4 regions of the Arthrobacter sp. HMSC08H08 genome follow, and region 2 is predicted to be linked to each of the others. Evidence: riboswitches for the same ligand, from Rfam matches in the RefSeq annotation. Region 2 holds a riboswitch; each other region holds the start of a gene.
What was found. A riboswitch is a leader RNA that binds a small molecule or an ion and turns the genes downstream of it on or off. The one in region 2 is predicted to bind S-adenosylmethionine.
Positions count from the first base shown of each region.

Region 1: linked by a shared signal. The riboswitch ahead of HMPREF3175_RS07270 (O-acetylhomoserine aminocarboxypropyltransferase/cysteine synthase family protein) and the one ahead of HMPREF3175_RS06210 (flavin reductase family protein) in region 2 are both predicted to bind S-adenosylmethionine.
Region 3: linked by a shared signal. The riboswitch ahead of acs (acetate--CoA ligase) and the one ahead of HMPREF3175_RS06210 (flavin reductase family protein) in region 2 are both predicted to bind S-adenosylmethionine.
Region 4: linked by a shared signal. The riboswitch ahead of HMPREF3175_RS03440 (O-acetylhomoserine aminocarboxypropyltransferase/cysteine synthase family protein) and the one ahead of HMPREF3175_RS06210 (flavin reductase family protein) in region 2 are both predicted to bind S-adenosylmethionine.

Region 1 is NZ_KV789399.1:20,119-27,844, reverse strand. It holds gene HMPREF3175_RS07285 (HpcH/HpaI aldolase/citrate lyase family protein) at 1-937, shown strand, start outside; gene HMPREF3175_RS07280 (M20 metallopeptidase family protein) at 978-2,267, opposite strand; gene HMPREF3175_RS07275 (histidine phosphatase family protein) at 2,344-3,003, opposite strand; SAM riboswitch class I at 3,097-3,217, shown strand; gene HMPREF3175_RS07270 (O-acetylhomoserine aminocarboxypropyltransferase/cysteine synthase family protein) at 3,230-4,558, shown strand; gene HMPREF3175_RS07265 (CoA-binding protein) at 4,558-5,070, shown strand; gene HMPREF3175_RS07260 (magnesium and cobalt transport protein CorA) at 5,238-6,344, shown strand; gene HMPREF3175_RS07255 (carbon-nitrogen hydrolase family protein) at 6,387-7,187, opposite strand; gene HMPREF3175_RS07250 (adenylosuccinate synthase) at 7,333-7,726, opposite strand, start outside.
Region 2 is NZ_KV789394.1:84,343-92,068, forward strand. It holds gene HMPREF3175_RS06205 (PepSY domain-containing protein) at 103-735, opposite strand; gene HMPREF3175_RS06210 (flavin reductase family protein) at 854-1,378, opposite strand; SAM riboswitch class IV at 1,419-1,532, opposite strand; gene rplI (50S ribosomal protein L9) at 1,730-2,191, opposite strand; gene rpsR (30S ribosomal protein S18) at 2,215-2,454, opposite strand; gene HMPREF3175_RS06225 (single-stranded DNA-binding protein) at 2,525-3,124, opposite strand; gene rpsF (30S ribosomal protein S6) at 3,178-3,477, opposite strand; gene HMPREF3175_RS06235 (acyltransferase family protein) at 3,730-5,979, opposite strand; gene HMPREF3175_RS06240 (M18 family aminopeptidase) at 6,046-7,332, opposite strand; gene HMPREF3175_RS06245 (glycosyltransferase family 87 protein) at 7,329-7,726, opposite strand, start outside.
Region 3 is NZ_KV789399.1:28,210-35,935, forward strand. It holds gene HMPREF3175_RS07290 (amino acid permease) at 1-1,089, opposite strand, end outside; gene acs (acetate--CoA ligase) at 1,275-3,317, opposite strand; SAM riboswitch class I at 3,326-3,423, opposite strand; gene HMPREF3175_RS07300 (hypothetical protein) at 3,482-3,754, shown strand; SAM riboswitch class I at 3,760-3,873, shown strand; gene HMPREF3175_RS07305 (LLM class flavin-dependent oxidoreductase) at 3,904-5,334, shown strand; gene purL (phosphoribosylformylglycinamidine synthase subunit PurL) at 5,518-7,726, opposite strand, start outside.
Region 4 is NZ_KV789382.1:43,219-50,944, reverse strand. It holds gene HMPREF3175_RS03450 (alpha/beta hydrolase) at 1-391, opposite strand, end outside; gene HMPREF3175_RS03445 (homoserine O-acetyltransferase MetX) at 404-1,600, opposite strand; gene HMPREF3175_RS03440 (O-acetylhomoserine aminocarboxypropyltransferase/cysteine synthase family protein) at 1,666-2,997, opposite strand; SAM riboswitch class IV at 3,086-3,201, opposite strand; gene HMPREF3175_RS03435 (VOC family protein) at 3,337-3,978, shown strand; gene HMPREF3175_RS03430 (CPBP family intramembrane glutamic endopeptidase) at 4,021-4,848, opposite strand; gene HMPREF3175_RS03425 (phosphotransferase family protein) at 4,879-5,787, shown strand; gene HMPREF3175_RS03420 (hypothetical protein) at 5,842-6,033, opposite strand; gene tpx (thiol peroxidase) at 6,184-6,678, opposite strand; gene HMPREF3175_RS03410 (ribokinase) at 6,832-7,725, opposite strand.

The DNA of each region.
Region 1 (7,726 bases), on a different contig from region 2:
TCCTACGTTTTACCCTGCACAGATCCCTACGGCGGCCGGTCAGAAGATCGGCCCAGACCTTGCGCGTTCGTGGCTTTTGACGAACGCGGCGCATCCTGACCGTTTCGCTGAAGCCGAGGATTCCGCCGCCGATGTGGTGGTTTTGGATATCGAAGATGCGGTGGCGCCGAAAGACAAGGTTGCTGCCCGTGAAGCCGCGGTTGAGTGGATGACTAGCGGCCACACCGCGTGGGTTCGTATGAACGGTTATGCGACCAAGTATTGGGAAGACGACGTTGAGGCTTTAGCTGCCGCGTTGCCTTCCGCTGTGGGTGGGCCTGTGGCTGAGGGTGGTTTGGCCGGTGTGATCCTCGCGATGGTCGAATCCACCGACCACGTCAACGAGACCGCACGCCGCTTGCCTGGGATTCCCGTGATTGCACTCGTTGAGACCGCGCGCGGTTTGCAGCGCATCGATTCGATCGCCGCGGCGAAGGGAACCTACCGTTTGGCGTTCGGTATCGGTGACTTCCGCCGCGACACCGGGATGGGGGACGGCCCGATGGCGTTGGCTTATGCCCGCTCACAGTTCACGATCGCATCCCGCGCAACAGGCCTGCCGGGCGCGATCGACGGCCCGACCGTGGGTACCACGGGCGTCAAACTCGCCGAAGCCGCCGCGGTCACGAGCGAGTTCGGTATGACCGGCAAACTGTGCCTAGTTCCAGAACAGACCGCAACCGTCAACGAAGGCCTCTCCCCTTCCAGCGAGGACGTCGCGTGGGCACACGAGTTCCTCACAGAATTCGAGGAAGCCGGCGGAGAGATCCGCAACGGCTCCGACCTGCCGCGCCTCTCCCGCGCGAACAAGATCCTCGCCCTTGCGAAGGCCTACAACGTGCAATGGCGCAAGGCATCCGACCCGGCCCCTGCGCCATCGGACACCTACCACTACTGACACGCGTAGCCGCCGCCGGCTTGTCGTTGCGGGCTGATCGTTAATGTGCGAGAGGCCCGCGGCGTAGCGCAAGTTCCGCGAAAAGCCGCACGCTACGGCCCAGCACGCGGTCGTCAAAGATCGCGTGCGGCGAGTGGTTGCCCGCAACTTTCGTGGGGTCTTCGCCTTCCGGGACGGCACCGAGGAAAATGTAGGCGCCCGGTACGCGCTGGAGCACTTCGGAGAAGTCTTCTGAACCGGCTTCGGTGCGCGGCAGGTCTCGGTAGGCGGTATCCCCGAACAGGTCCCGCACGGTTTCGGCAACGTAGTCCACGTGTTCGGCCGAGTTCACGGTTACAGGAAAGTCGCATTCGACCCTGTAGCTTGCGCTCATCCCGTGGGCTTCCGCGATGCCTTTGGCGACGCGCTGCACGGCCGGCACGAGCTTTTCACGTGACGCCGGGCTGAAGGAACGCAGCGTGACCTGGATGGTTGCGGTGGACGGGATGATGTTCGGCGCAGAGCCCGCCTTGATCGAGCCGACAGTCACCACGACGGGGTCGAACGGGTCGAACTGGCGGGTCACCATGGTCTGTAGGCCGAGCACGATCTCTGCCGCGACTGGCACCGGGTCCGCGGCTTGGTGCGGGGCGGATCCGTGGCCGCCTTGGCCGTGGACGGTGATGACGAGGTCATCACATCCGGACTGTATGGTTCCCGGTTTGGAGACGAACGTCGCGTGCGGATAGCGGTCGGCGTACACGTGGATCGCGTACGCCTCATCGACCGGCTGGCCTGCGGCTTCCAGTAGGCCTTCTTCGATCATGGTTTTCGCGCCGCCAGCGGTTTCTTCGGCAGGCTGGAACATGCCTACAACATCGGCGGTAAGTTCATCGCGGCGCTGTGCGAGATACAGCAGCGTGCCCACCAGGCCCGCGGTGTGCATGTCGTGGCCGCACGCATGCATCTTCCCGGTTTCGGTGGGCGAATATTCAAGCCCGGTTTCTTCGGTGACCGGTAGCGCGTCCATGTCTCCACGCAACAGGACTACGGGGCGGCGCGTACCTTCAGGAAGCGGAGCAGCACCGCGCAGAACAGCGGTCACGGAGGACTGCGCCTTCCCGGTGTGCAACTCGATCCCCTCGGTTCCCTCGAGCGCATCCAGCACCGCGGCCTGCGTCGTGGGCAGGTGCCGGTCCAGCTCGGGATTCGCGTGCAGATAGCGGCGCAACCGGACGATGTGCCCGTTGAGTTCCGCCGGGATCGGTTCTTGCGCCGCCGGATGTACCGCCGGAAGCTGTTGCCCCGGTGCTGACGTGTTTCTCGCTGATGTACTGGCGGTGCTCATCATGGGTGTCCTTGGCTTAGCTGGTGTCCGTGAACGGCGTCACAGTCAGTGTAGTGGGTGGCTGTGATGCAGCGCCGGGTTAGGAAAGTGCGCTGCGGATGTGGTGCAGGTGCGCTTCTTGGGCTGGGGTGAGGTAGCGGATGTCGCAGTTGCGCAACCCCGGATTGCTGATGTTCCACTCGTCCAGGGTGTTGAGCAGGCAGCGGGTGGTCGAGCCGTGGGATACGGCGATGACGCGTTGGCCTGGGTTGCGCTGGAGCGCTTCGGCGAGCGCTGTAGCGCTACGGCGGCCGGCGTCTTTGGAGCTTTCGACGCCTTCGAGGATCCCGAGCTCTTTACCGCGGGCTTCGACCTCTTCGACGTTGGGGAGGTGTGCCGGGAAGAGGTAGGTGAAGGTTTCTTTGTCGAGGTCGCCGTAGGCACGGCCTTCGTAGGGCCCGTATGAGCGTTCTTTGAGCCCGGCGACGACGCGCGGCGCCTCAAGTCCGAGGTGTTCAGCGATGATCTCCGCGGTTTCGCGCGCCCTGAGTTGCGGGGAGGTGAGGATGACGTCCCACGGGCTACCCCATCGTGATGTCGCGTCAGCCGCCAGGGTTTCCGCCGCGGCGCGGGCTTGTTCGATGCCGGTCGCGTTGAGGGGGACGTCCGCGCTTCCTTGGAAGCGGCGTTCTTTATTCCAGTCTGTTTGCCCGTGGCGGACCAAAGCGAGAGACGGGACGTGGTGAGGGCTGGTGCTCATATCCCCAGCTTATGCCGGCCGCACTGTTCCCGGCGCGCCTTAGTACGTCACATGCGTTTGCCCTGGCTCGAGGCGAGTGCGCATAATGGTGGCTGACCATCTAGAGCGGTCGAGGGACCTGGCCCTGTGACGCCGCAGCAACCATCGCCACAGTGTTCACTCATGTAGCGTTCACTGCTGCAGCGAATGGTGCTCATGCCGGGATCGATGGAGTTGAAGGAGTTCCATGTCTTCTGCCGACCGTCAATTCGGTTTCCGTACCCGTGCCCTGCATGCGGGTGCCACCCCTGATTCGGAGCACGGTTCGCGTGCCGTCCCGCTGTATAACACGACGTCTTTCGTGTTTGAAAACGCGGACGATGCGGCAACGCTGTTCGCGCTGCAGAAGTACGGGAACGTGTATTCGCGTATCGCTAACCCTACGGTTGCGGCGTTCGAGGAACGCGTCGCGTCCCTTGAGGGCGGTATCGGCGCGGTCGCGACGTCTTCGGGTATGGCCGCTGAGTTCATCACGTTCGCCGCGCTGTGCCAGGCGGGCGATCACGTGGTCGCTTCCTCGAAGCTCTACGGCGGGACCGTAACCCAGCTGGATGTCACGCTGCGCCGATTCGGCGTGGAGACGACGTTCATCGACTCGACCGAGGTCGAGGACTTCGCGGCCGCGATCCAACCGAACACCAAGGTCCTCTACACCGAGGTGGTAGCGAACCCATCCGGAGTCATCACCGACATCGAAGGTCTCGGCGCTCTCGCCCACGAACACGGGATCCCACTGGTTGTGGATTCAACCCTGACCCCGCCGTACATTTTCCGTCCGCTGGAACACGGCGCGGACATCGTGATCCACTCGGCGACCAAGTTCCTGGGCGGCCACGGAACCACCCTGGGCGGCGTCGTCGTTGAATCAGGCCGTTTCAACTGGGGCAACGGCAACTTCCCATCCATGACGGAGCCGGTGCCTTCCTACGGTGACTTGTCGTGGTGGGGCAACTTCGGTGAATACGGTTTCCTCACCAAGCTACGCAACGAACAGTTGCGTGACATCGGCGCATCGCTCGCCCCTCAGTCCGCGTGGCAGTTGCTCATCGGCATCGAAACCCTGCCGCAGCGTATGGATGAGCACATCGCCAACGCCCGTGAGGTCGCGCGTTGGCTGGCTAACGATGACCGCATCGAGTGGGTCTCCTACGCCGGCCTGGAAGACCACGCCTACCACGAGCGCGGCAAGCAGCTCTTGCCGAAGGGCGTGGGCTCCGTGTTCAGCTTTGGTGTCAAGGGTGGGCGCGACGTCGGGGCTGAGTTCATCGCGAACCTGCAGCTGGCAAGCCACCTAGCCAACATTGGTGACGCGAAGACCCTCGTGTTGCATCCGGCATCCACAACGCATCAGCAGCTAAGTAAAGAACAGCTGATTGCGGGCGGGATCGGCGAAGACCTGATCCGTATTTCGGTGGGCCTTGAAGATGTTGAGGACATCATCTGGGACCTCGACCAGGCCCTGGAAGCCGCCGTGAACGGTGCTAGTGACGGTGCTGCGAACGGGGAGGAAGCGTAATGAGCAACGAAACCACCACAACAGAGGCCAACAGTGCGTGGGTTGGCCCATCAGCCCCGCAACGGTTGAACCTGCTGCGTGCCGCCAAGAGCATCGCGATCGTGGGCGCCTCCACGAACCCCGCGCGTGCCGCGTATTTCGTGGCGACCTACCTGCAGTCCTCCGCCCCCTACAAGCTGTACTTCATCAACCCGCGAGCCACTGAGCTACTCGGGGAGCCCGTGTACCCGAGCCTCGATGACCTGCCGGAAGTGCCCGACATCGTGGTTGCGTTCCGCCGTAACGAGGACCTCCCGAGCGTCGCTGAGGACGCCGTGCGTGTGGGCGCGAAGGTGTTCTGGGCACAGTTGGGCCTGTGGAACGAAGAAGCCGCGCGCATCGCTGAAGCCGGCGGGCTCGCCGCGGTCATGAACCGTTGCGTCAAAATCGAGCACGCACGCTTCCACGGCGGCCTCCACCTTGCAGGCTTCGACACCGGAGTCATCTCCTCCAAACGCCAACTGCGCGCATAACGGTTGCTGTTGCGTCGCTGCGCGGCACGATCGCGCACCGACGCTTGAGGCGCCTGCGCGGCGGCGCGGTGGCGACCGCGTGACCGTCTCACCGCGGCGCCGCGGGGTTGAACGTCCAGCGCGTCGCGGTGGCCGGGAACGGGTGGAACTGGTGCCAGAATAGAGGCATGTCTGCTCGCAACAAGATCCGCTCCAAACTCGGCCTCCCCCTCGTTTCGGGACGTGCCAGTCATAAGCGAACCCCCGTTGCGCCGCCGACCCCGCACGTGGTGAAAGACAACATCCGCGCAGTCTCATTCGATAACGAAGGCGCGTTCCCGCTCACCGGCGGCCACACCATCGAAACCGCTGGCAGGTATTCGGAAGAACACCCTGACCAGGTCGTCGTGATCTCGATGGATAAGCCGACTGACCAGCAGATTGAAGACCTCGCGGAGGCCTGGGATCTTCACCCGCTGCTGCTCGAGGACCTGCAGGCCCCATCGCGGCGCGCTAAAGCCGAACGTCAGGGCGACACCCTGTTCGTCGTGACTCACTCTGTTGCCTATCAAGATGACATCGAAGAGGTCGTTTTCGGCGAATTCAACCTGTTGATGCGAGGGAACCAGGTAGCGGTTTTGTGCCAGGATCAGGCCGCGGTGCGAGCCTGGCAGGCGAAAGGTTTCCGGCTCGAACACCGCTTCGGCGAACAGAACGAGCTACTCAAGCACGGCCCGGAAGCCGTGCTGCATGCAGTGCTCGATGCGGTCGTGGACGGATACGGCCCCGTGCTGCGTGGCCTCGAGACTGACAAAGAAGAGATTGAACGCCAGGTGTTCTCGGGTGACCCGGCGGCTGCCGAGCGTATTTACCGCTTGTCGCGCGAGATCATCGAGCTACGCCAAATGTCCAACGGGTTAGCGACCGTGATCCGCCGCCTGTTGATCGGAACCACCCGCTATGGGACCGACACCGAGTTGCGTATGTACCTCGATGACGTCTCTGATCATCTCTCCCAGATCATCCCCGACATCGCCGAGCTACGGGACGCGCTGAATCAGATCCTGCAGGTCAACGCGACCTTGGTCTCTCAGCGGCAAAACGAAGACATGAAGAAGATCTCCGGGTGGGCGGCTATCATCTTTGCGCCCACGCTCATCGGTGCGATCTACGGCATGAACTTCACCAACATGCCCGAACTCGAATGGACCTACGGCTACCCGCTCGCGCTCGCGGCCATGTTTGGATTCGCTCTGTTCCTGTTCATCGTCTTCAAAAAGAAAGACTGGATGTAGCGGCGCTGGCTAGCCCTGCCGCGGCTAGCCCGCGGTCAGCGATCAGGCCTTTGGCGCGTCGACCCCTACGCGGCGGTTCTGAAGAACCGGCAGGTATTCTCGCACGCTCTTGACCTTCTTGCGGCCCACTTTGCCTGTGACCAAACCGAATGGCTCGTCCTCAAGATAAGCGACAGGCTGGGCCAGCGGATCCAGGATGACCGAGTAGCCGATCGTCTGGTTCGAGGCCGTACCGGCAGCCGCAACCCATACCGTGTTCTCCACAGCGCGGGCCTTCAGTAGCGTCTGCCAGTGGTCGATCTTGTTCTCGCCCTTATACCAAGCCGCTGGAACCAACAGGACATCAGCGCCAGCCAACGCAAGGTTGCGCGCGAGCTCGGGGAAACGCACGTCGTAGCACGTCATCATCCCGAACGTCAGGTTCCCGTACGTGAACGTAGCGACCTGGTTGGGGTCGCCTGCAGAAATACGGTTGGATTCCTTGAACGTGAACGCGTCATATAAGTGGATCTTGCGGTACGTCTCAAGCTCCTGACCATTCGCATCCACTGCCAAGACCGTGTTGTACGGCTTGCCGGTTTCGTTCGGCTCATAACCACCCACCACAACCGCGATGCTGTGGCTCGCCGCAATCAAACCGACCTGGCGGGCGAAACGCTCCCACCCCTTCTCAACAAGCCCAGCGAAATCATCGCCAGCCTGGACCAGCGAAAGCATCGACTCCTCAGGGAACACGATCATGTCCGCCTTCTCAGAGGCGGCCTGCCGCGCCAACTTATCCAACGTTTCGAGGTTTTCGAAGACATCGGCGGTCGGGCTGAACTGGCCAAGGGAAATCTTCATCGCGTTCTCCTTGCTGTCTGCAACAAGCGGTGTGAGCCCTACTCTACACACCTTCGGATAAAGCACAGCGTGCATAGAAACAAGGTTCTATGCACGCTGGCTTCAGATGCTACTAGCGGTCTCTTTCAAGGCCGGATGAGTGAGCTCAGTTGTCTTCAACCGGGCCGATCAGATCCCGCACCACGATGCTCGCGTCACGGTCCGGGCCTACCCCGATCGCGGAGAAGCGACAACCCGACATCGCTTCGAGCGCTTCAACGTATTTGCGGGCGTTTTCCGGCAGGTCATCGAGGCTCCGAGCCCCTGAGATGTCTTCGATCCAGCCGTCAAAGTATTCATAGATCGGCTTGGCGTGGTGGAACTCGGACTGCGTCATCGGTACCTCGTCGTGGCGCACCCCGTCCACGTCGTAGGCGACGCATACCGGGATCTTCTCGATGCCCGTCAGAACGTCGAGCTTGGTCAAGAAGTAGTCGGTGAAGCCGTTGACGCGGGACGCGTAGCGAGCCATAACCGCGTCATACCAGCCGGTGCGGCGC
Region 2 (7,726 bases):
AAGGTTGACCGCCCCCACAAATGGGGCTACATGCACATGGGGCGAGCCCGAAAGGGCCCGCCCCACAAACTACCTTGCACTATTGCTTATGCTTTTGCGTGCTTATTTGTCCTTCTTGAGGACCTGTCCGCTCTTGACGTCCACATAGACCGTCACGTCGGCGCCGCCACCCTCTGGGTAGATATCAACTTCCCACATGATCTGGCCTTGCTCCTCGTCAACGCTGACGTCATCGAGGGTGCCTGGGGTGTCCTTGAGCGCGGTCTCGATCGCCTTAGCGATTTCTACCTTGATCGCGTCATATTCGCGGCGGTCATCGCTGTCTACGTCTTCGACTTCATCCTGGTTGGTGACCTTGGATCCGTCAGCGGCTACCTCGAGCTCGTGACTCTTATTGCCCTTGACAACATCTACGCTCCAGCCGCTCTTATCGTCATCCCAGTCGAGGTCAACGGCCTTGCCGCCAACTTCCTTTTCAGCGGTCTCGATCGCCTTGAGAGCGTTCTGTTGGCTACCACCCTTGGTTGGGGCTTGCGCGTTGTTGTCTGCAGAGTCCTTACCATCAGCGTCATCGGCGTCAGTGTTCTGCGCCTGCTGAGTCTCAGTCTGCTGAGTTTGGGTCTGCTGGGCGTCCTGGGTGGGTTCGGAGGTTTTGTCCTCCGTTGGAGCACCGCAAGCGGCAAGAACCAGCGCGAGGGTTGCTACGGACGTGAGGGCTACATGTTTCTTCTCCATGGCCTCAATATACGCAGATCGGGACTCAGATAGCACTGCTTTTTTTGCTCAGCTCTAAGCCAACCTAGATTAACTGCCCGCGTTTGTCCTATGATCAGCGCCTTCCAAACAGCAGGCTTTAGGCGGTTACGAGTGCGCGGTCTGGAAGCTGCGCAAGGTCGCGGAACGTCTTGCCGTGCAGCACGATCGGCTCTCCGTGTTCCTCGCCGTGAGATACAGCGTGGACCTTCAACAGCACGATGGTGTGGTCGCCTGCCGGGACCGTGTCATAGATCGAGGTCTCAAGCCACAGGGCGGCGCGGTCCAGGAACAAAGCACCGGAGTCAGCTAACGTGACGTCGAGGCCGCTGAAACGCTTGGATGCGTCGCGGGAGGCGAGCTGATAGCAGACCTCGCGGTGTTCATCGGCCAGAATCGAGACGCCGAGCCGATAGCCGTGCTTGAGGCGCTGCCATGTGCGGGATTCGTTGCGAACTGAGAAGGATACGAGCGCTGGCTCATATGAGATGCCGACCGCAAAGCTCGAGGAGACCATGCCTTCGTGGTGGCCTCCCACGCGGGAGCAGAGAGCTGCCACGCCTACAGGGAAACGGTCGAATGCCGAACGCAGGGTTGCCTGGTCGATGGTGTGGGTCAGGGACATAGCGATTCATCCTTCGCAAGTATCGGCCGTCCACAATGGCCGGCGCAGCTTGCCGCCGGCATTCCCGACGGCCGAATCGTCACCTGGGGCACCCCACCTACGCGAGAGGGTTGCCGACGGATTAGCCAGGGCCTAAAAATCCGTACTCATGATTCGTGTGTTAAACGATAAACAGTTCAGCGCACGCCGTGCAACTGAATGTGTCATGTAGTTCATTTAATGAGACGAACGCCGCACCCTTTCTCGGGTGCGGCGTTCGTTCACGCCCCTCGCGGGGCGCGTCTCAGACTGTTTCACACGTGAGCTGACACGCGGTTCACATTATGGTTCCGCGCGCTGAGTGCTTGAGTGTTACTTGCCCTTTGGTGCTGCAACAACGTGCAGCGTGGTGTTCGCGAGAACGTCTTCGTGCAGGCGGACGGTGGCTTTGTAGTGGCCAGTGGTCTTGACCTGCTGTGCGATCTCGATGGTGCGCTTGTCGACCTTGCCCAGGCCGGCAGCCTCGATTGCTGCTGCAACGTCGGCCTGCTTGACGGTACCGAACAGGCGGCCGGTGTCACCAGCTTTAACCTCGATGCGGATCTCAGCGTCCTTGAGGCCGTCTGCGATCTTCTGTGCTTCTTCGAGGTTCGCGATGCGGTGGGCCTCGCGAGCAGCCTTGATGGACTCGATGTCCTTCTCGCCACCCTTGGTCCAGGTGATCGCGTAGCCGCGTGGCAGCAGGTAGTTGCGTGCGTAGCCGTCGCGTACTTCGACGATGTCGCCCGCAGCACCCAGGCCGGTTACCTCATGCGTGAGAATAAGCTTTGCCATGTTTCTTCTCTCCTCCTTCTTGCTTAGCCGCGGCCAGCGCCGGAGTATGGAAGCAGGGCAACTTCGCGCGCATTCTTGATCGCCTGAGCGATCTTGCGCTGCTCCTGCACGGTAACGCCAGTTACACGACGAGCGCGGATCTTGCCGCGGTCGGAGATGAACTTGCGAAGAAGGGCGACATCTTTGTAGTCAATGTAGTCGATGTCGGCGGCCTTGAGCGGGTTGGCCTTAGGCTTAGGCTTGCGAATTTCAGGCTTAGCCATCGTGGAGCTCCTTAGTTTGTTTTGGAGCCCGCAGTGTCAGCTGCGGGATGGGTATTGGTTTGAAAACGATTTAGAACGGTGGTGCGGACTGGCCGGGGTTTGCGCCCCAGTCGCTTGAGCCGCCAGAGTTACCCCACGGGTCGTTAGCTGGAGATTGCTGAGGCGCACCCCAGTCTCCGCCGCCGCCCTGGTTCTGCTGGCCGCCGAAGCCTCCGCCTTGGTTGCCGCCACCAAAGCCGCCGCCGGTGTTTCCACCGAAGCCGCCCTGGTTGCCGCCGAAACCGCCTTGGTTACCCCCGCCGCCTCGCTGGTTGCGGGTGACTTGTGCGGTTGCGTAGCGCAGGGCTGGGCCGACTTCGTCGACGTCCAGTTCCCATGCGGTACGGCGGTTGCCGTTCTGATCGTCATAGCTGCGGGCACGGAGACGACCCTGGGCGATGACGCGCATGCCCTTGGTCAGTGATTCCGCCACGTTTTCGGCGTGTTCACGCCATACGCTGCAGCGCATGAAGAGGGCTTCGCCGTCTTTGAACTCGTTGGCCTGACGGTCGAAGATCCGCGGCGTAGAAGCGACCGTGAAGTTCGCTACCGCGGCACCGGAGGGCGTGAAACGCAGTTCCGGATCAGCGGTGAGGTTACCCACCACAGTGATGATGGTTTCTCCAGCCATGATTCCCCTTAGCGTGAAGCGTTGAAACGTGGTTGTGCCCGCTGAGGACGCGCTTACTTGATGCGCTGGTCCTCTGGGCGGATGATCTTGGTGCGCATGATGGACTCGTTGAGGCCCAAAACACGGTCAAGTTCGGATGCGGTCTGTGGCTCAGCGGTGAAGTTAACCACTGCGTAGATGGCCTCAGCCTTCTTGTTGATTTCGTAGGCCATGCGGCGACGGCCCCAGATGTCGATGTTCTCGACGGTTCCGCCGTCCTTGGTGACGACCTCGAGGAACTTGTTGAGCGTCGGTTCAACGGTGCGCTCGTCGACCTCGGGGTCAACCAGCAGCATCAGTTCGTAGTTACGCAAGTGAACCCACCTCCTTTGGACATAAAGCGGGCACGGTCTTTCCGTACCAGGAGGTTCTATTGCGGTAGCCCCTACCCTGCCATGCAGGGCGTGCAAGCCTGCTGAAGTGCGCATCACGATGCGGTTGCCAGCAAAACTTGAAAGTGGGCAACAGCACCAGTCTACCCGCAGTACGGCTCAAGCCATAACTCTTCACTGTGCGTGTGGGTGCCATCATGCACTGCGATGTGCAGCGCGCGTGGGCGGGAGGAGTCAGTCCTTGTGGTCGCGTAGCTGTTGAGGGAGGCGGCGCTCCAGGACGGGTGCGAGGCTTCTCAGGTACGTGTTGGTCACGTGATTTCCATCCCTGTAGATCAGCGTGTTGCCCGCGACCACGGAGCATTCGTCTTTGCTGCAGAAGTAATCGGTCATATCAAGGAAGTAGACGTCATCGAGCCGCCCGGCCGCCTCTACCGCCGGGTCATCAAGCAAACCTTGTTCAACACTGAAATCGCACTCGTGTGGCTTGTCCATGCTCCCGGAAACGCACGTGCGTGGAATCGGAATATCGTCATCACGCGACGGGACCGGGGTGTCTCGAACCACCACAAGCTGCGCCCCGCTCTTCTGCAGTTCCTTGAACGTGCGTTCGTAACCGTCCGCCGCATCGCCGCGGAATGTTGATCCTGCAAAGTTCTTGGTGATGATCACATCAGGCTCATCCTCAATTACCCGCTGGATGGATTCCTTATTCGGTTCAACGCACCGCTCATCAGCTTTACCGAGCTCACGAGGTTCAAGTGACATGGGGCATGAAGCCTTGGTGTAGGTGATGATCCGCCAATCGTGGTGCTTCGCTAGCTCCTCTAGCGGCTCCACGAGCATCCGGGCGTGAGAATCACCCATTATCGCGATCGTCTTCTCGCCGTCTTCCTTACCCTTCACGCAGCGCGGCGTGTGTTTCTTGCCGTTGCCCGCGAAACACTCCTGATCCGTGCGCGCATCGTCCTCAGCTTCCGCAGGGGTGGGCGTGATGACCGAGCCATACGTGAGCGCCGCTGGAAGCTCGTCTGCGCGCTCCCCTTCAGTGACCAACCGGCCGCCCGGGCTATCCGGATGCCCCGCATCGAGCTTTTGAGCCCCGGACTTCTTGATGACCGGGTCCCAACTACCGGCAGCGAACTCCGGCCGCTCACCCTTCAGAAGCTCCGCAGCGAGCTCCTTCTGTTCCCGATTGATCGCATCCGCACGCACAATCGGAGTCACAGCAACCGCAACAGCAACGAGCGTTGCCACGCCACCTGCAATCCACGCTGGCGCGGGCGAGACCTTCAAACGCTTCCACTGGCGTGCAGGCTCCTCAACCCAACGCCACGAAACGTGCGCGAGCACACACGAGATCAGCATCAGCACGGGCACTTGCCACCAATACGGCTTATGCTCCGTGATCTGCACGAAAACCATGTACACCGGCCAGTGCCACAAATACAGCGAGAAAGACACCTTGCCCAGCCACTGAACCGGCGCCCAATCAACCAGCCAATTCAGCGACAACGCACCACTGGTACGGCCCGCGATGATCACCGCCACAGCCCCCAGTACGGGAACCGCCGCGCTAGCACCCGGGAACGGGGTCGCGTGCGTGTATGTGAGGATCGACCAGCACATCGCCGCAAGACCTGCCAACGCTAGCACCGCACGCCACGAAACGCCGCTGCCCATCCGTTGCTTGCCCTTGCCGGAATCGTCCTTGAGGATGTAGGGCGCCAGGGCTGCGATCAAGCCGCCTAAGGCGAGCTCCCACACGCGCGTTGTCGTGATGAAATAAGCCGCCGGATCGTTTGAACGGACCCTATATTCAGCCCACACGAACGAGGCGAGGATCACCGCCGAAAACAGGACGATCGCATAGGCACGCACAGTGAGCCCGATGCGGCGGGCGAGCAATACGGCCAGGATCACCACGAGCGGCCAGAGAACATAGAACTGTTCCTCAACGCTGAGTGACCAATAGTGTTGGAAAGCGGTCGGCGCATTGTCTGAGGCCAGATAATCCACGGAATCAACGGCCAAAACCCAGTTCACGATGCTCAACAGGCTCGCGATGCCTTGCCGCGAAACCTGTTCCCACTGCTCCGTGGGCCACCATATGAACGTTGCAACGATGATCACGCACGCGGTCACTGTCGCGGCCGGCATGATGCGGCGGATGCGGGCAGCCCAGAACTCAGCGAGGTTGATCTTGCCGTGCACTTCGGCGTCCCGCAGAAGCTTCGATGTGATCAAAAACCCTGAGATCACAAAGAAGATATCGACACCAACAAAGCCGCCCGGAACTGCCCTGGGGTAGAAATGCCACGCCACAACGGCGAAGACGGCAAGCGCCCGCAGGGCTTGGACCTCCGGGAGGAACTTCCGGCCGTCTCTGCGTTTCTGGGGCGCATCCTGCCCATGCGTGTTCTGCCCTCGCCTATCTAGTCCGCGAGCACCGTCCCCTTGGATCGTTGTGGCGTTGTTGGACATGCACGGCATTACATCACGTCTGGGTCCCCATCTCTACAAGCCCAGGTGAAGCGCAAGTGAACTAAGTTATGCGGTATAGAAAACCTTCGCAACCTTATATAGGTCGTGAAGATCGCTCACGCCTGCAAGCTCGCGGGCCGAATGCATCGACAGAATCGGGATACCCACATCCACGGTGCGAATCCCTAGGCGGGTCGCCGCGATCGGGCCGATCGTGGAACCGCACGGGATATTGTTATTCGACACGAACTCCTGGCTCTCAACCCCAGCCTCGCGGCACCAGCTAGCCCACGCTGCAGCACCGAGCGCATCAGTCGCATAACGCTGATTAGCGTTGATCTTCAAGATCGGGCCAGACCCCAGAAGTGGCTTGACCACCGGATCATGATGCCCCGCATAATTCGGGTGGATCGAATGCCCCACATCCGATGACACATGCCAGGATTCTGCGTACGCCCGCGCCTGATCCACAGCGGATGCACCCAAACCCGCATAAATACGGTTCAAAACATCCTCAAGGAACGGGCCAGCAGCACCCGAACGGGACGCCGAACCCAGCTCCTCGTGGTCAAAAGCCGCGAACATCGCAACCCGCTGAGCATCCTGGCCCACACCTGCATCCGCTACCTCACCGAGGGCAACGCAACCGGCGTGAACGGAAGCCAAGTTATCCAGGCGGCCCGCCGCGAAAAACGCTTTATCCTTGCCGAAAGCCTGACCACGAGCCGAGTCAGCGACCACCGCATCGAACCCATCGATCTGTTCAGGATCAACACCGGCGGACGAGGCGAGCTCGGCCAACAGATCATGCTCAGCAGGCACACCCAGACCCCACACCGGCTGAGTCTGGACCTGCTTATCCAACGCGAATTTCTCATTCACGCCGCGGTCCAGGTGGATCGCAAGCTGCGGCAAACGCAGCAGCGCACCCGTATCAGCCAAAACCACAGAACCGTCACGCATCGCCAAGCGGCCCGCCAAGCGCAGTTCACGGTCCAGCCACGAATTCAAAAGCGGGCCACCATAGATCTCAACGCCGGCCTGCAACCAGCCGTGGTTACCCGTGGTCGGCTTCGGTTTGAGCTTGAAGCCCGGGGAATCCGTGTGCCCACCAAAAATATTCGCTGGTATACACGGGTCCGCATTCGCCGGGACCGTCCACGCGATGACCGCGCCATCACGCACCACCACGAACTTCCCGCTCGGCTGCGCGGGCCACTCATCATGTTCAGCGAGACGCGTGAAACCCTGTTCTTCGAGGCGGCGAGCGCTTTCTTCCGCCGCGTGATAGCTCGAAGGGGACGCGTCAATGAAGTCCGCGAGGTCCTCTACATGGGTCAACGCCTGGGTCATGACTCTCCTTGTTCACTCGAAGCCGCGCGGGATGCGGATGCGCGGGTTGGGGACGTGCGGGTTGCGGATGCATCAGTTGCGGATGCGCGCGCCCGCGTTGGCTCGCTTGTGCCTGTTCTGGCTCGGGTCGGCTCGCTTGTGCTTCTACGGGGTTTGGTTCCGGCTTTGCGTCGGCCTTTCGCGGCCCTGGCACCCCGCCGTTGTGGGCTCGCGAACAGGCCGCCGAGCGGATCATCCAGCCCGACGCGCCGTACAGGGTCTTCCTCAGGGCGGAGGATGCATCTGATGACGAGGAACATCAGGGCACCGAGCGAGGCGATGTGGCCCAGGACGGTCATGCTGAAGATCCAGTCTGGGAAGAAGCCGCGCGCTTGATCCGGCTGCGCCATCCCGT
Region 3 (7,726 bases), on a different contig from region 2:
CGCGCACATCATGAGCAGTGCCGCAGCCCACGGCACGCCCTTGCCCGTGGTCCGGGTGAACGCGCGTGGGGATTGCCCCAGGTGTGCCATCCCGAACAGCATGCGGCCGGCACCGTACGAGTTCGCGTTGATCGCAGAGATCGCGGCCGTGAGCACCACGATATTCAAAATATGTTGCGCCGCCGGGATTCCTAGCGTCGCGAAAATCTGGACGAACGGGGAAGTGTCCGAGCTCATGTGGTTCCACGGAACCAGCGTCATGATCACACCCAAAGCCAGAACATAGAACAGCAGGATGCGGATCGGAACCGAGTTCACGGCGCGCGGGATCGCGGTGTGCGGATCGTTAGCCTCGCCCGCGGTCACGGCGATGGTCTCGATGCCACCGAAGCTGAACACGACCATCGTCAAGCACGCCAGAATGCCCATCCAGCCGTTAGGTGCCAAGCCGCCGTGATCGAAAAGATTATGAAGGCCCGGGGTCGCCTCACCCGGCACGCTCATGCCGAAGATCAGGATCGCGATGCCGCCGAGGATCATCGCGATCACGGCGCCGACCTTGATGATCGACATCCAGAACTCCATCTCGCCGAACACCTTCACGTGCCGGGTGTTGATGCCCGCGATCAACAAAACGACGGCCGCCGCCCAGATCCATTGCGGCGCGTTGGGGAACCACAACCCCATATACACGGACACCGCGGTGACGTCCGCGATCGAGACGACGAGCATACAGAACACGTACGTCCAGCCGGTCGTGAACCCCAGGTAGCGGCCCAAATAGCGGGTCGCGTAGTCAGAGAACGCGCCAGCGACGGGGTTGCGGACCGCCATCTCGCCCAGGGCGCGCATCACGATGAATACCGCGGCACCCGCCACGATGTAGGCGAGCAGAACGATCGGGCCGGCGGCCTTGATCGCATCCGCTGAGCCATAGAAAAGCCCGGTTCCGATCGCCGAACCCAGCGCCATGAACTGGATGTGGCGCCCGGTCAGGCCTTTATCGAGGGAAGCCTTCTCAACCCGGGGCGAAGCGTCGGCGCTGGAACCCGTGCCGCTGTTAGAAGCCGTGTCTTTGCTAGAACGCATGCATCGAGACTAGGACGATGCGTGACCCAATGCACATTCGCGATAGGGCTTGGGCGAGCTGGCCGCCTAACCCTAGACGAACTGACTTCAAATCAGCTCAAAGCACGCATTTTCTCCTGCGGCGCGGCCTCCTGCTGTAGCCGCGGGTAAGTTCCCCGGTTGGTACGGCCTAGCTGCGGATACAGCTAGCCGCGGGCGGCGGCGAGCACGTCCGGGATGCATTCTTCGTTGCGCAGGCTCGTGGTGTCGCCGAGTGTTTCACCGGTATAGGCCTGGGTGAGGATGCGGCGCATGATCTTGCCGGAGCGGGTTTTCGGTACGTCGGGCACGAGGATGATGCGGGCCGGTTTCGCGATGGGCCCGATCTCCTTGGTCACGGTGGCGCGTAGCCGCTGCGCGAACTCGGCGACGGCCTCCTCGCTCGCGTCAGCGCCGAGCAGGGACTGATCGCCGGGGACCACGAACGCGATCGCGGCGTGCCCGGTCTTCGCATCCGGTACCGGGCACACGCCGGCTTCCACAACACCCGGGTCGGTCACGAGCGCGGACTCGATCTCAATGGTTGAGAGCCTGTGGCCTGAAATGTTGATGACGTCATCGGTACGGCCGAGGATCCAGGTGTCGCCGTCGGCATCGACTTTCGCGCCGTCGCCTGCGCTGAACCAACCGTATGTGGCGTAGGCCTTCCAATAGGAGGTGTACCAGCGTTCAGGGTTTCCCCACACGGTGCGCGCCATCGAGGGCGGGAACTGGGTGAGCACGATGTTGCCTTGGGTTCCAGCCGGTGTCGGGTTGCCCTCGTCGTCGACAACCGCGGTCGCTACCCCTGGCATGTCGCGGCCTACGCTGCCGGGCTTGACGGTGGTTGCGCCGGGTAGGGGAGTGAGGATGGTGGAGCCAGTTTCTGACTGCCACCAGGTATCGACCATGCTGATGCCGCGCTCGGGTTCCCCGGTTTCAGGGTTGGCGGGCTGGTAGGTGTCGCGGCCGATCTGTTCGCGTAGCCACCGTGCTGCTTCAGGGTTGACGGCTTCACCTACGGTTCCGCCGAGGCGGATGCTGGAGAGATCGTATTCGGCTGGGATCCCTTCCGGGAACCAGCCCATGAGCGAACGCACGAGCGTTGGCGCGGTGTAGTAGGAGGTCACACCATAACGCTGGATGACTTCGAAGTGCCGGCCCGGGTGCGGGGCGTTCGGCACGCCTTCATAGATGACTTGGGTCGCGCCGGCCCCGAGCGGCCCATAGATCTCGTAGGTGTGGGCGGTGACCCACGCGAGATCTGCAGTGCACCAATGCACGTCGCCCGCGCGTTGAGCTGGGTCCGGGTGGGCGAAAATCTGGTTATAGGTCGCTACAGCACCGGTGAGGTAGCCGCCGGTCGTGTGCACCAGGCCCTTCGGTTTCCCGGTGGTCCCGGAGGTGTACATGATGAACAGCGGATTTTCCGCATCGAACGCTTCCGGTGTGTGCTGCCGGGGCTGGCGGGGCACAATCTGGTCCCACCAGATGTCACGGCCTTCGGTCCACGGGATGTCTCGCTGGCCGGTGCGGTCGATCACGAGCACATGCTCGAGCTGGTTCTCCCCGGATGCGGCCTCGTCCGCGATGTCCTTGACGGGCACGGCCTTGCCGCGGCGGTACTGGCCGTCGCTGGTGACCAGCAGCTTGGCGCGGGTGTCTTCAACCCGGAAACGCAACGCTTCTGCGCTGAACCCGCCGAAAACAAGCGAGTGGATCGCGCCGATGCGTGCGCAAGCCAGCGTGATGATGATCGTCTCAACGAGCACCGGAAGATAGATCACGACGCGATCGCCGCGGGTGATGCCCAGTTCCGTGAGCGCGTGGGCGGCCTGCGAGACTTCCTCGGTGAGTTCGCGGTAGGTCACGGTGCGACGGTCGCCGGGTTCACCTTCGAAGTAGAGCGCTACTTTGTCCCCGTTGCCCGCCGCTACGTGGCGGTCTGCGCAGTTGACAGCGGCGTTGAGCGTGCCTCCCGCGAACCAGGTTTGCTGCAGACCTTCCTGAGTTTCAGGGTTAGGCGGGGTTAGCGTGTGCACCGTATCCCACGGGGTCTCCCACGTGAGCTGCCCGGCCTGTTTGGCCCAGTACGCGCTGTGCTCTTCATCGCTAAGCAGCGCGTCATCGCTAGGCTGCGCGCTGCTGAGGTTTGCGTTGCTGAGCTGAGCCTGGGCGGCCTGGTGCGCGGGTGCGGACGTTGCGGTCATGCGTTGTCACTCCATCGATCCTGGCGTGAGCACCATGCCCGGTAAAAACCCGGGGTGGTTGCTGCGGCGTCGTAGAGCCAGATCTCTCAGCCGCTCTGGATGGTTGTGCTGTCCATAGTGGGTGACGAATGCGGTTGCACGCAAATCGGGTCAGCGTGTGTGTCATGTTGCTCAACACGGCTGGCGAAGCAAAGGCGTCCGATGCGGCGGGCGATCACCCCACCCATGATCCCGTTGATGATCAGCGCGATGATATCGACGGTAAAGAACACTTCTGGCCGCGCAAGTTCCACGTCGCTGTAGCCCTTTCACCTGCAGAAACCCGTGTTATGGCTTGGGGTAATACTTTCGCAAGTGTAGCCGCCGATGCGTGCCGTCATTCTTTGTCATCGGTCACGAGCGATTTGCGTGATGCCCATGGTGTGCCTCTATGCTGAATCCGTATCCATCCAGAGCGGCCGAGAGATCTGGCTCGTTGACGCCGCAGCAACCATCCTGAAGGGTTCCGTAGCAGGAATCGTGAGGGAAAGGTGCTCCCGCCAGAAGACGATGGCGCAGCGTTTGAGGGCTGCGGGAAAGGGTTAACATGTCGTCTGAAAAACCGATTCTTCTCAACGCCTTCGCGATGAACACGATTGGCCACCAGTCCCCGGGTTTGTGGAAGCATCCGGAAGATACCTCGCGGGATTACAACAAGCTCTCGCACTGGGTTGAGCTCGCCAGGATCCTGGAAGAGGGCCGTTTCTCCGCCCTGTTTTTGGCCGATGTGATGGGTGTGTATGACGCGTATGCGAACTCCCCGGAAACGGCGTTGCGTTCCGGTGCGCAGATCCCGTTGGCTGATCCGGCGGTGATCGTGGCGGGGATGGCTGCAGCGACGAAGAACCTCGGTTTCGGTGTCACTGCGGGCACTGCGTATGAGCATCCGGTGGGGCTCGCGCGCCGCATGGCGACCCTGGATCACATCACGGGCGGGCGAGTCGGCTGGAACGTTGTGACCGGCTACCTCGAGTCCGCGGCGAAGAACTTTGGCCAGACCAGCCAGATGGAGCACGACGAACGCTACGATCACGCGGATGAATACCTCGAGGTCGTGTATAAGCTGCTCGAGGGTTCGTGGGAGGACGACGCGGTTGTAGCTGACCGCGAATCCGGCTTGTTCGTTGACCCGGCTAAGGTGCACCCGATTGAACACGAAGGCACGTGGTTCAACGTTCCAGGCATTGCGATCACGGAGCCTTCCCGCCAACGCACCCCGGTGATCTTCCAGGCCGGCGCGTCCTCGCGCGGTATGGCTTTCGCGGGGAAGCACGCTGAGGCTGTGTTCGTTTCGCAGGCAACCAAGGAAGGCCTCGCGAAGACCGTGAAGAAGATTCGTGAAGCAACCGTGGCGGCGGGCCGTAACGCTGATGACGTCAAGATTTTCGCGATGATCACCCCGGTTGTGGGTAAGACGAACGAGGAAGCGTGGGAGAAGTTCCGCGAATACCAGTCTTATGCCGATGAGCAGGGCGCGTTGGCGTTGCTCGCAGGCTGGACGGGCATCGACTTGTCCGAATACCCGCTGGATGCGGTGATCGGTGAAGACGTGGAGTCCAACGCGATCCAGTCCGCGGTGAACATGTTCCAGGCGGCTTCAGGTGATTCTGATAAGCCGTGGAACGTGGGCCAGTTGGCGCGCTACATCGGCGTGGGTGGTTTCGGTCCGGTTGCCGTGGGTACCGGCCGCGAAGTCGCCGAACAGTTCCACGAATGGGTGCGTGACACCGGGGTGGATGGCTTCAACGTCGCCTACGCGGTCAAGCCTGGCACGTTCCGTGACGTCGTGGACTACGTGATTCCAGAACTCGAAGCGCTCGGCGTGTACCCGAGCGCTGAGGAAGCCGCCGACGCCACGGTTGCGTGGGATGCCGACCGCCCAGTGGAAGACCAGACGGGTTCCTCCTTGCGCCACGCACTGTTTGGTCGCGGCGACCGGTTGCCGGAAAACCATCCGGGCGCGGCTGTCCGCCGCTAGGTTGCCACGCTGGCGGGCAGGAGACAGCGCCCGCCAGCCAGGGTAGGCCGTACATTTCACGGCCGCGAATACGACATGGCTGTGGGCGCCAGGATGAACCTGGCGCCCACAGCCATCTCTTGTTATCGAAGGTGCCTGCTAGCGGTGTGCTGTAGCCGTACGGCACACCGCTAGCAACAGGCGTTAGCCGAAGTGGCGTTGCATGGTTGTGCCCCAGCCTTCGCGGATTTCGTCGAGGGTTGCACAGAACTCGCCTTGAACTTCGATCGCGTGCGAGGAAGCGTCCACGACACCCAGGCGGACGTGGGCGAAGCCGCGTGCCGCGGCCATCGCGGTGAAACGTTCCTCCTCGGAACGCGGCAGGCACACCAGCGCGCGGGCCTGCGATTCTGAGAACAGAGCGGTGAAAGCGTCAATGCCGTCACGCTGTTTGAGCTCATCCAGGTTCACGCGCACACCGACGCCGTAGCGCATCGACATCTCGACCAGCCCGGCTGCGAGGCCGCCTTCGGAGAGGTCGTGGGCGGCATCGAACATGCCGTCGCGGGAACCAGAGACCAGAAGCTGGCCCAGGGTGCGTTCCGCATCGAGGTCGACCTTCGGCGGGATACCGCCGAGGTGGTCACGCATCGCGGCGAGCTCGGAGCCATCCAGCTCATCGCGGGTCACACCAAGCAAGTAGACCGCGTTGCCGTCGTGCTCTTCACGCCAACCCGAAACCGTGCGCGCGGTGACGTCATCGAAGCGACCCATCACGCCCACAACCGGGGTCGGGTGGATCGGGGTCTCGCCGGTCTGGTTGTAGAGCGAAACGTTACCGCCGGTCACCGGAACCTGGAGTGCAAGGCAGGCATCCGAAAGCCCCTCGATCGCCTGGACCAGCTGCCACATCACATTCGGGTCCTCAGGGGAACCGAAGTTCAAGCAGTCAGTCACAGCCATCGGGGTAGCGCCGGAGGTCGCGACGTTGCGGTACGCCTCGGCCAAAGCCAGCTGAGCGCCAGCGTAGGGGTCGAGGTAGGCGTAACGGCCGTTCGCATCCGTCGCGAAACCGACACCCATGCCGGTGTTTTCATCAACGCGGATCACGCCGGCGTCGTCAGGGGAAGCCAACGCTGTGTTGCCTCCAACGTTGGAATCGAACTGTTGGGTGACCCACGTCTTATCGCACAGGTTAGGCCGCGCCATGAGCTCCAGCATCGCCTGCTTGAGGTCCTCGCCCTGCTCCGGCAGGTTCTTAGCGGCCTCGGAAGCACGGAACGAGTCAGCCTGCAACGCATCCTGATAGTCAGGGCGGGCGTATGGGCGGTCGTATTCAGGTCCCTCTTCAGCGGCGGTCTGCGGATCGATGTCCACAATGACCTCGCCGTTCCACGTGATGATCAGGCGCGGATCCTCGGTGATCTCACCAATCCAGGAGTATTCGACACCGTAGTGCTCCAGGACTTTCTCGAACGCCTCGGCGTTCTCAGGGGTCACCACGGCCATCATGCGTTCCTGGGATTCGGACATCAGGATTTCGGACGGGTTGAGGCTCGGATCACGCAACAGCACGTCCTTGAGCTCAACGTTCATGCCCACGCCACCGTTGGAGGCGAGTTCGCTGGTCGCGCACGAAATACCGGCCGCGCCGAGGTCCTGGATCGCCACAACAAGCTCGTCACGGAACAAGTCGAGGCAGCATTCGATCAGGACCTTCTCAGCGAACGGGTCACCCACCTGGACCGCTGGGCGCTTGGATGGCTTGTCTTCCTCGAAGGACGCCGAAGCCAGAACCGAGGTTCCGCCGATACCGTCGCCGCCTGTGCGCGCACCGAACAGGACCACACGGTTGCCTTCGCCCTTAGCGTTGGCGAGGTGGATGTCCTCGTGACGCATCACGCCCACAGCGAGCGCGTTGACGAGCGGATTGCCCTGATAGACGGGATCGAACACGGTTTCGCCTCCGATGTTCGGCAGACCAAGCGAGTTACCGTAGCCGCCGATGCCCGCCACGGCCCCGTGCACCACGCGTGCGGTGTCCTGATGGTCGATCGCGCCGAAACGCAGCGGATCCATGACCGCTACAGGGCGGGCACCCATCGAGATGATGTCGCGGACGATACCGCCGATGCCGGTAGCGGCACCCTGATACGGCTCAACATAGGAAGGTGAGTTGTGGGATTCGATCTTGAACGTCACAGCCCAGCCGTCACCGAGGTCGGTCACGCCAGCGTTCTGGCCCATACCAACCAGAGTGTGCTTCTTCATCTCATCGTCAACCTTCTTACCGAAGGAGCGGAGGTGAATCTTGGAGGACTTATAGGAGGCGTGCTCGGACCACATCACGGAATAGATCGCGAGCTCGGAATCCGTGGGGCGGCGGCCCAGGATCTTCTTGATGTCCTCGTAT
Region 4 (7,726 bases), on a different contig from region 2:
AGCCCACGAGCGCGTCCACCGCGGAAGGATCACGGCGGGCCACCGCGGTCGCCATCGCCATACCTTGAGAGAAACCCAGTAGCGTGACCGATTCGTGGTGCTTCTTCCGTTCAGCGACCCAGTGTGTCAGGTCCTCCACGACTTGGCTGTAATCAGCCGAGTTGAACTCCAGGTCCTGGCTTGAAAGCGGGAACCACGCGTAGCCGCCAAAACCCAGTGCAAGCGGTGCTCGCACTGACATCACAGCGAACTGGCCCGGAAGCATGCTCGCAATAGGTAGAAGGTCGCGTTCATCCGCGCCAAAACCATGCAAGAAAGCCAAGAGCGGCGCAGACTCATTCACGCCCTCCGGCACATGTTCAACTACAAACGGTTCCCACTTTTCACTCATATAACCATCCTGTCACGCACTTGGCGGCACCGGGCCCAAAAACGCACGGAACGGCGCATCCAGCTGGTGCCCATCGGTCAGAAAACCGTCGTGGCCCACCGGGGTCGAAACCATGTGCACAGGAACATCACCCGGCAGCGCATCCGCGATCCGCTGGGACTCTTGCGGATAATACAGACGGTCCGTATCCACGGCCGCGATGAAGAACTCAACGCCCACTACCTCAGCGAGAGCCGCTTCGACTCCCCCGCGGCCCCGACCAACGTCATGGCTCATGAGCGCCTCAGTGAGGGTCAGGTAGGCGTTGGCATCGAAACGATTCACGAGCTTATGCGCCTGATGGTCCAGATACGACTCGACCGCGTAGCGGCCGCGTTCATCACGGCCAGCAGATCCCAGCGGAAGTTCGCTACCTTGCGGCGAGCGCCCAAAACGATGGTCGAGCTCGGCAGCGGAGCGGTAGGAGACGTGGGCGAGGCGGCGAGCTATGCCTAGGCCACGCTGCGGGCCGGCACCGTTGCCGTGGCTGTAATAGTCTCCGCCGTGGAATTGTGGGTCGAGCCGGATCGCCTCAGTTTGGATCTGCGCGAACGCGATCTGTTCGGCCGATGATTCAGCGGTCGCGGCGATCACTGCGCATTTGGTGACGTGTTGCGGATAGCTCACGGCCCATTCGAGCGCACGTGCCCCGCCCATCGAGCCGCCAACAACGGCGTGCCACGCCTCAATGTTGAGTGCGTGCATGAGGCGCAGTTCAAGCTCGACCATGTCGCGGATCGTCACGAATGGGAAACGCGAACCATAGGGTTGCCCGTCCTCGGCCAGCGAGGCCGGGCCGATCGTGCCTGAGCACCCGCCCAAGGCTGCCGGAACCACTGCGCAATACGTGGTGGTGTCCACCGGCTTACCCGGGCCTACGACCTCGCGCCACCAACCAGGTTGCGGTGCGTCCGCATCGGTCACTGCCGCATCGTTAGCCGGCGCATCTTTAGCCGGCGTTCCGTCGGCTGCGTGGGTGTCGCCGGTCAGCGCGTGCAAAACGAGGACCGCATTACTGCGCTCAGCGTTGAGCTCGCCGAAAACCTCGTACGCGATATGGGTTTGGGGAAGGTGCCCGCCTGTCTCTAGATCCAGCGGGCCCAGCGGGAGGATCTTCACATCGCTCTCGGGAGCGTTGTGTTGTGAGTGTTCTCGTACATCCAACGTCATAACGCTGCTTTCGCTTCGTGAGTTTCTATCGCTTCCGTTGCCACATGCCAATGTCCCGGCGCTAGTTAGGCGCGGGCGGCGTGGAAGGCGTCGAAACCCTTCTGCAGGTCGGCGATGATGTCATCCACGTGTTCAAGGCCCACTGAGAGGCGTACTGTGCCTGGGCCCACGCCGGCGGCTCGCTTCTCTTCCGGAGACAGCTGGGAGTGGGTTGTGGATGATGGATGCGCCACGAGCGAGCGGACGTCACCGAGGTTGGCTACAAGCGAGTGCAGCTCGAGCGCGTCCACGAAGGCGCGGGCCGCTTCCTCGTTGTCTTCAGCTCCCTTGATCTCGAAGGAGACGATCGCGCCCACCCCTTCGGGTGCGTAGTGGCGGCCACGCTCATACCACGGGCAGGATTCCAAGCCGGCATAGATGGTCGCGGAGACGTCATCGCGCGCTTCGAGCCATTGAGCGACCTTCTGCGCGTTCTCGATGTGCCTCTCAACACGCAGAGAGAGCGTTTCGAGGCCTTGGGCGATCAGGAAGGAGTTCATTGGGGAGATCGCAGCGCCGGTGTCACGCAACAACTGCACGCGGATCTTCAGGATGTAGGAGAGGTTCGCACCCAGTGGCGAGCCAACACCCATATCGCGGCCGTAAACGATGCCGTGATAGGACTCATCCGGCTGGTTGAAACCCGGGAAACGCTCCGGGTGTTGGGTGTAGTCGAAGTTTCCTGAGTCAATAATGACCCCGCCCATCGCGGTTCCGTGGCCGCACAGGTACTTGGTTGCGGAGTGAACCACGACGTCGGCGCCCCATTCGATCGGGCGCAGCGAGTACGGGGTTGCCAGCGTGTTGTCAATGATGAGCGGTACGCCTGCCTCATCGTGTGCAATCGCGGCGATGTTTTCGATGTCGAACACGTCTTGGCGCGGGTTACCGATGGTCTCGCCGAAGAAGGCCTTGGTGTTCGGCTTGATTGCCCCGCGCCATGCATCCAGGTCGTCTGGATCTTCCACGAACGTGACCTCGACACCGAGCTTAGGCAGAGTGTGCTTGAAGAGGTTCTGCGTCCCGCCATAGAGGGATGGCGATGCGACGATGTGATCGCCGGCTTCCGCAACATTGAGGATCGCATAGCTCGTAGCCGCCATTCCGGAGGCGACGAACAGCGCACCGACGCCGCCTTCGAGGCTTGCCATGCGGTTCTCGATGACTTCGGTGGTCGGGTTACCTAAGCGCGTATAGATAGGCCCCAGCTCGCTCAGCGCAAAGCGGTTGGCAGCAGCCTCGGTGTCAGGGAAAACATACGCGTTGGTCAGGTGGATCGGTAACGCTTGCGAACCCGTGGTCGGGTCTGGAGTCTGGCCGGCGTGGATCTGACGAGTTTCGAACTTTTGTTGCGACATATACAGTGCACCCCTTGATTCATAGGAGGGGCTTGCCCGCATACACCGGTTGATTTGACGTAACGTCCGCCCGGATACGGGCGGGCAGAGCCCGCGCTTGCCACAGCGGCATTCCCGTGTGACCAGGTCCTCACCCGGGGCACCCCGCCGCGGACGGAGGGTTGCCGGCCAGCAAACCGGGGTTTTGCACTGGCACTCATGACCTTGGCAATTAGCCTACAACACGCCAACCCACTGGCACCACATAACGCCCACCACACCCGGTTTGATCCACAGGCCGGACTTCAACTTAGGTAAACCTAAGTAGAGATGTGGCTCACACAGTGTCAGATTTAACCCATGAAGCTCGATCACGTTTCTTACGCTTGCGGGCCAGAAGGCCTCATCACCACCGCAGACCGTATCGCCGATCAGCTCGGGCTCCGGTACGTCAAAGGAGGCGTGCACCCACGCTTCGGAACACGCAACGTGTTCTTCCCCCTCCACAACCACCAGTACCTCGAAGTCGTTGAGGTACTAGACCACCCGGCCACTCTCCAGCAGCCGTTCAGGAAGGCAGTACGCGCCCGAAGCGAGATGGGTGGCGGATGGATGGGCTGGGTCGTCTCAGTAGAGGACCTCACACCTATCGAGGAGCGCCTGCAACGCGGCGCGGTCCCCGGTTCGCGTAAGTTCCCCGACGGGCGAGAGCTCACGTGGCGCCAGATCGGCATCAACGGGCTCATCGCAGACCCTCAGCTTCCCTACTTCCTCCGCTGGGACGAGAGCTTCGAGGACCTGCACCCATCCCGGGCTGAAGAGCCACACGGTGAAATCGTGGAACTCACGATCTCCGGTAACCGCGAACGCATCGACGAATGGCTCGGCCACCCAGGTGAAGACTTCAAGGGCGAGGTCACATTCAACTTCACCTCCCCCTCCGGGATGCCGGGCCTGCAGTCAGTCACGTTGAAGACCCCGAAGGGCCTCGTAACCCTCTAACAGCGTTGGCCCGGCGGGAGCTGACAGGGCCGACGGCGCGGGCTAGCTACCGTACCCGAACCATGCCGCGAGCAGCGGGTAGCCCACAAACGCGACCGCATCGAGTAAGAAGTGCGCCCAGATGAGCGGCATGATGCGGCGTTTGTGCAGGTAGTAGAGCCCAAAGATCACGCCCATCGCTACGTTGCCGATGAACGGCCCGATGCCTTGGTAGAGGTGGTAGGAGCCACGCACTACGGCGCAGAAGATGATGATCGCGGCGGGCGTCCATTTCAGTGTTGCGAGCCGCTCATGCAGGTAGGCGAGCACCACGATCTCTTCAAGCAGCCCGTTCTTGAGTGCGGCCAACAGCAACACGGGTACGCTCCACCACGCGTCCGGAAGGCCCGAGGTCGTGATAGCAGTCGTGACACCGAGCGCCCTGCCCGCTGCATATACCGCGAGGGTTCCTACGCCGATGAGCACGAAGAATGCGAAACCCACTGCGGCGTCGCTACCGCATCGTTGACCGTCGATGCCCCACCTACGCCAAGGCTTATTGCCCGGCCAGCGTGAAACAAGGTAGATCACGAGCGCTACCGGGGCAAGCGCAAAGAAGATGCCGGCAAGCTGATACAGCAGATCAATCCACTCACGCGTGCTAGTTGAGGTGTTGAGGGCCGCGGTCCCGGAGGAGATGGGGCCGCGCGTGATGGTGTCGAGCAAGTCGATGAGCGCATACACCCCGGATTTGCCCAAAGAGAGCGCTAGGACGATGCCGATCTCCCACCCCAGGGCCTTTCGCGAGGGCGCCCCCAGCTCGCCCAGGCCGGGCGTCTTCGCTGAGCCGTCACCGTCTGGGGTGTGTGCGTGTGGGGATTGGGCACTCATGCATCCGATTATGCTCGGTAGGCTGGATGCATGGCCAGGCAACCCACGAGCGAAGAAGTTGAACGCGCCAACGCTTTATACCCTGCCGCGGATTGGGTTTCTGGCCGGGTTGAGGAATCTGGGAAGTCGAACCTGGTTCTCATCCCGGCAGACCCGGTTCCTGAGGTTGTGTTCCGGATGGCCCGGACTCGTGAGGAGGCGCTCGCCCAAGCCCGCCGTGCCGCGTTAGCAGATGCGCTTGCCCCGCATGTTCCGTGGCTCGTCCCTGAATCCCGCTCCCCGATCGATTCCGCCGGCGGGATCATCCAACGTTTCATCCCCGGTGCCGCCCACCCGCTACACCAAGGCGACCCTGCAGCGTTGGGGCGGATTATTACCGACCTGCAGGCGGTTCCGTTGAGCGCCTACGAAGGCCTGGTTGGCGCGCCCTGGGAGGCAGAACCTCAATGGACCCAGGCCCGCGCCGATGCCGCGATCGATGCGCTTGAGCCCGATGTGCGGGCAAGTGCCGCTACCGTGTTAGCTACTCTGGGTGAGATGGAGCAAGCCATGGGATCCGCGGTGGGCCAAGGCGCCGCTCTTCGCGGTTCACTCCGGCGTGGTTTAGTGCATGGGGACTTAGCGGGCCGGAATATGCACTGGCGTGATGGCGAGCTGATCGGGATCCTCGACTGGGACAAAGCATCCTTGTGGGACCCGGCGATCAATCTGGCGCATCTATCGCTGTGGCACGGCCAAGACGTGATCGACCCGTCAGCCCCGGATGAGTTCTTCGCGGCTCGAGCCCACGTGTGGAACGGGTCATTGGCGTTGACTCGCGTGGCTGACGCCGCACTGCGCGGTGGAGTGAAAACCTGGGGCCGGCTTTTGAGGAAAACCCAGCCGCGCATCATGAGGGCCGCTCAAGCCGCACACGTATGCCGCGAGCTGCTCCAGTAATCCCCTGAGGCTCATACTGTGGGGCTCGCTATGGGGCTCATACTGTGGAGCTCGCTAGTTCGAGCGGTAGGTCCGCACGCCCGGTTTCTTTGGCGGTTCAATAGGCCAGAACGCTACAACCGCCCACCAGGATGCGATCATCAACACGACCGTGATACCGATGATGAGGCTCACGTTAGGGACAAAGAAGAGCAGATACGCGACGATCACGGCACCAAACAGTGCGCCGAAAAATTTGTTGTCCATCGTTGTCGGTGTTCACGTTCATCTCCGGAGATTACTTGCCGCATCCGGCTGAGCTGTTGAAGGCCCGCCCAGTTCTGTTAGATGAGCACTGCTGCGTGGATGCGCGAAACGCCCGGGGTCTGTGACCCCGGGCGCCAGCACGTGTGTGGTTTAGAGGACGTTGAGGACCTCGTCGTACGCTGGTTCCTCACCCACGCTTGGAGTCAGGGAGGAGTAGAGCACGGTGCCGTCCGTGTCGATCACGATGACGCCGCGAGCCATGAGGCCCTTCATTGGCCCGTCTGCGAACTTGATGCCGTAGTCCTCGCCGAAGCTCGAACGGAATGCCGAGGTCGCAACAACGTTGTCGATGCCTTCAGCACCGCAGAAGCGGCCGAGCGCGAACGGAAGGTCCATGGACACAGTCACAACAACCGTGTTCTCAAGGCCCGCTGCACGCTTATTGAATTCGCGAACGGACTGGGCGCACACCCCGGTATCGATCGACGGGAACACGTTCAACACAACGCGCTTGCCTGCGTAATCCTTGAGGGTTACGTCTTCAAGGTCGGTGTTGACGGTAGTGAACTCTGGGGCGGCCTTACCTACAGCGGGGAGGTCGCCAACCGTGTTGAGGGTCTTACCTTGGAACTCGATAGTAGCCATAGCCTTATCCTTTCAGAGGTGCCCCAGCATTTGGCAAGGGTTTAGCCTCAGGCTTAGCCAACAGCGGACATCAGCGCCACGCTTCCGGCGCTTGCGGACGGGCAGCGTCTGCGGACGGGCAGCCTTTCCGGATGGGCGAGGTCAGCGGTTCTGTCAGCGTACTGGCAACACGCCGTAGGATGCTTGGGCTCCGGGACGGGTCACGGTGTCGGCGGCGTAACGGCTTGCGTAGGAGGCCGCTTCGGCGAGGCTGTCCCCTGCCGCGAGCCGCGCAGCAAGCGCCCCGACATACGCGTCCCCGGCACCGGTGGTGTCAACGGGTTTCACGGTGTGAGCTGGGATCTTGTGTTCGCCGGTCTCGTCCATCACGTGTGAACCGCTTGCGCCCAGGGTCATGACCACCGAACGCACTCCGGCGGCTTTGAGCTCACGGACGATCTCCTTATCGCTCAGCCCCTCAGGGTCGCCGCCGAGCATCTTCAGCGCCCCTGCGCCCTCGTGTTCGTTGACGACCAACGGGTCAGCCCGCAAGATCAGATCAGCCGGGACGTCGATGACGGGTGCGAGGTTGAAAACCACCCGGTCCTCGGCCGCCGCGAAGGCAGCCTGGATTCCCGTGACCGGGATTTCACCCTGCAACACAACCACACCTTCAACAGCGTGGGCGCGTGCCTGCACGGCCCCTGCATCAAGGTGCTGATTAGCGCCGGCGATCACGATGATCGTGTTTTCTGCCCCGTGGTCGACCGTGATGATCGCGGTTCCTGTTGGTTCGTCTTCACGCACGAGCACGTGGCTCAAGTCAACACCATCCGCTGTGAGCAGTTCGTGGGCCTCCCGCGCGGCATCGTCGCTTCCGATGGCAGTGATGAACCGGACGCGGGCGCCAGCTCGCGAGGCCGCGAGCGCTTGGTTTCCGCCCTTGCCACCAGGGGAATGCACGAGTGTACGCCCTAGGAGGGTCTCACCTGGCCCCGGTAGGCGGTGCACGGTAGCGGTGATGTCCAGGTTGGTGGACCCCACAACGGTGACGGTTGGCTTACTCATG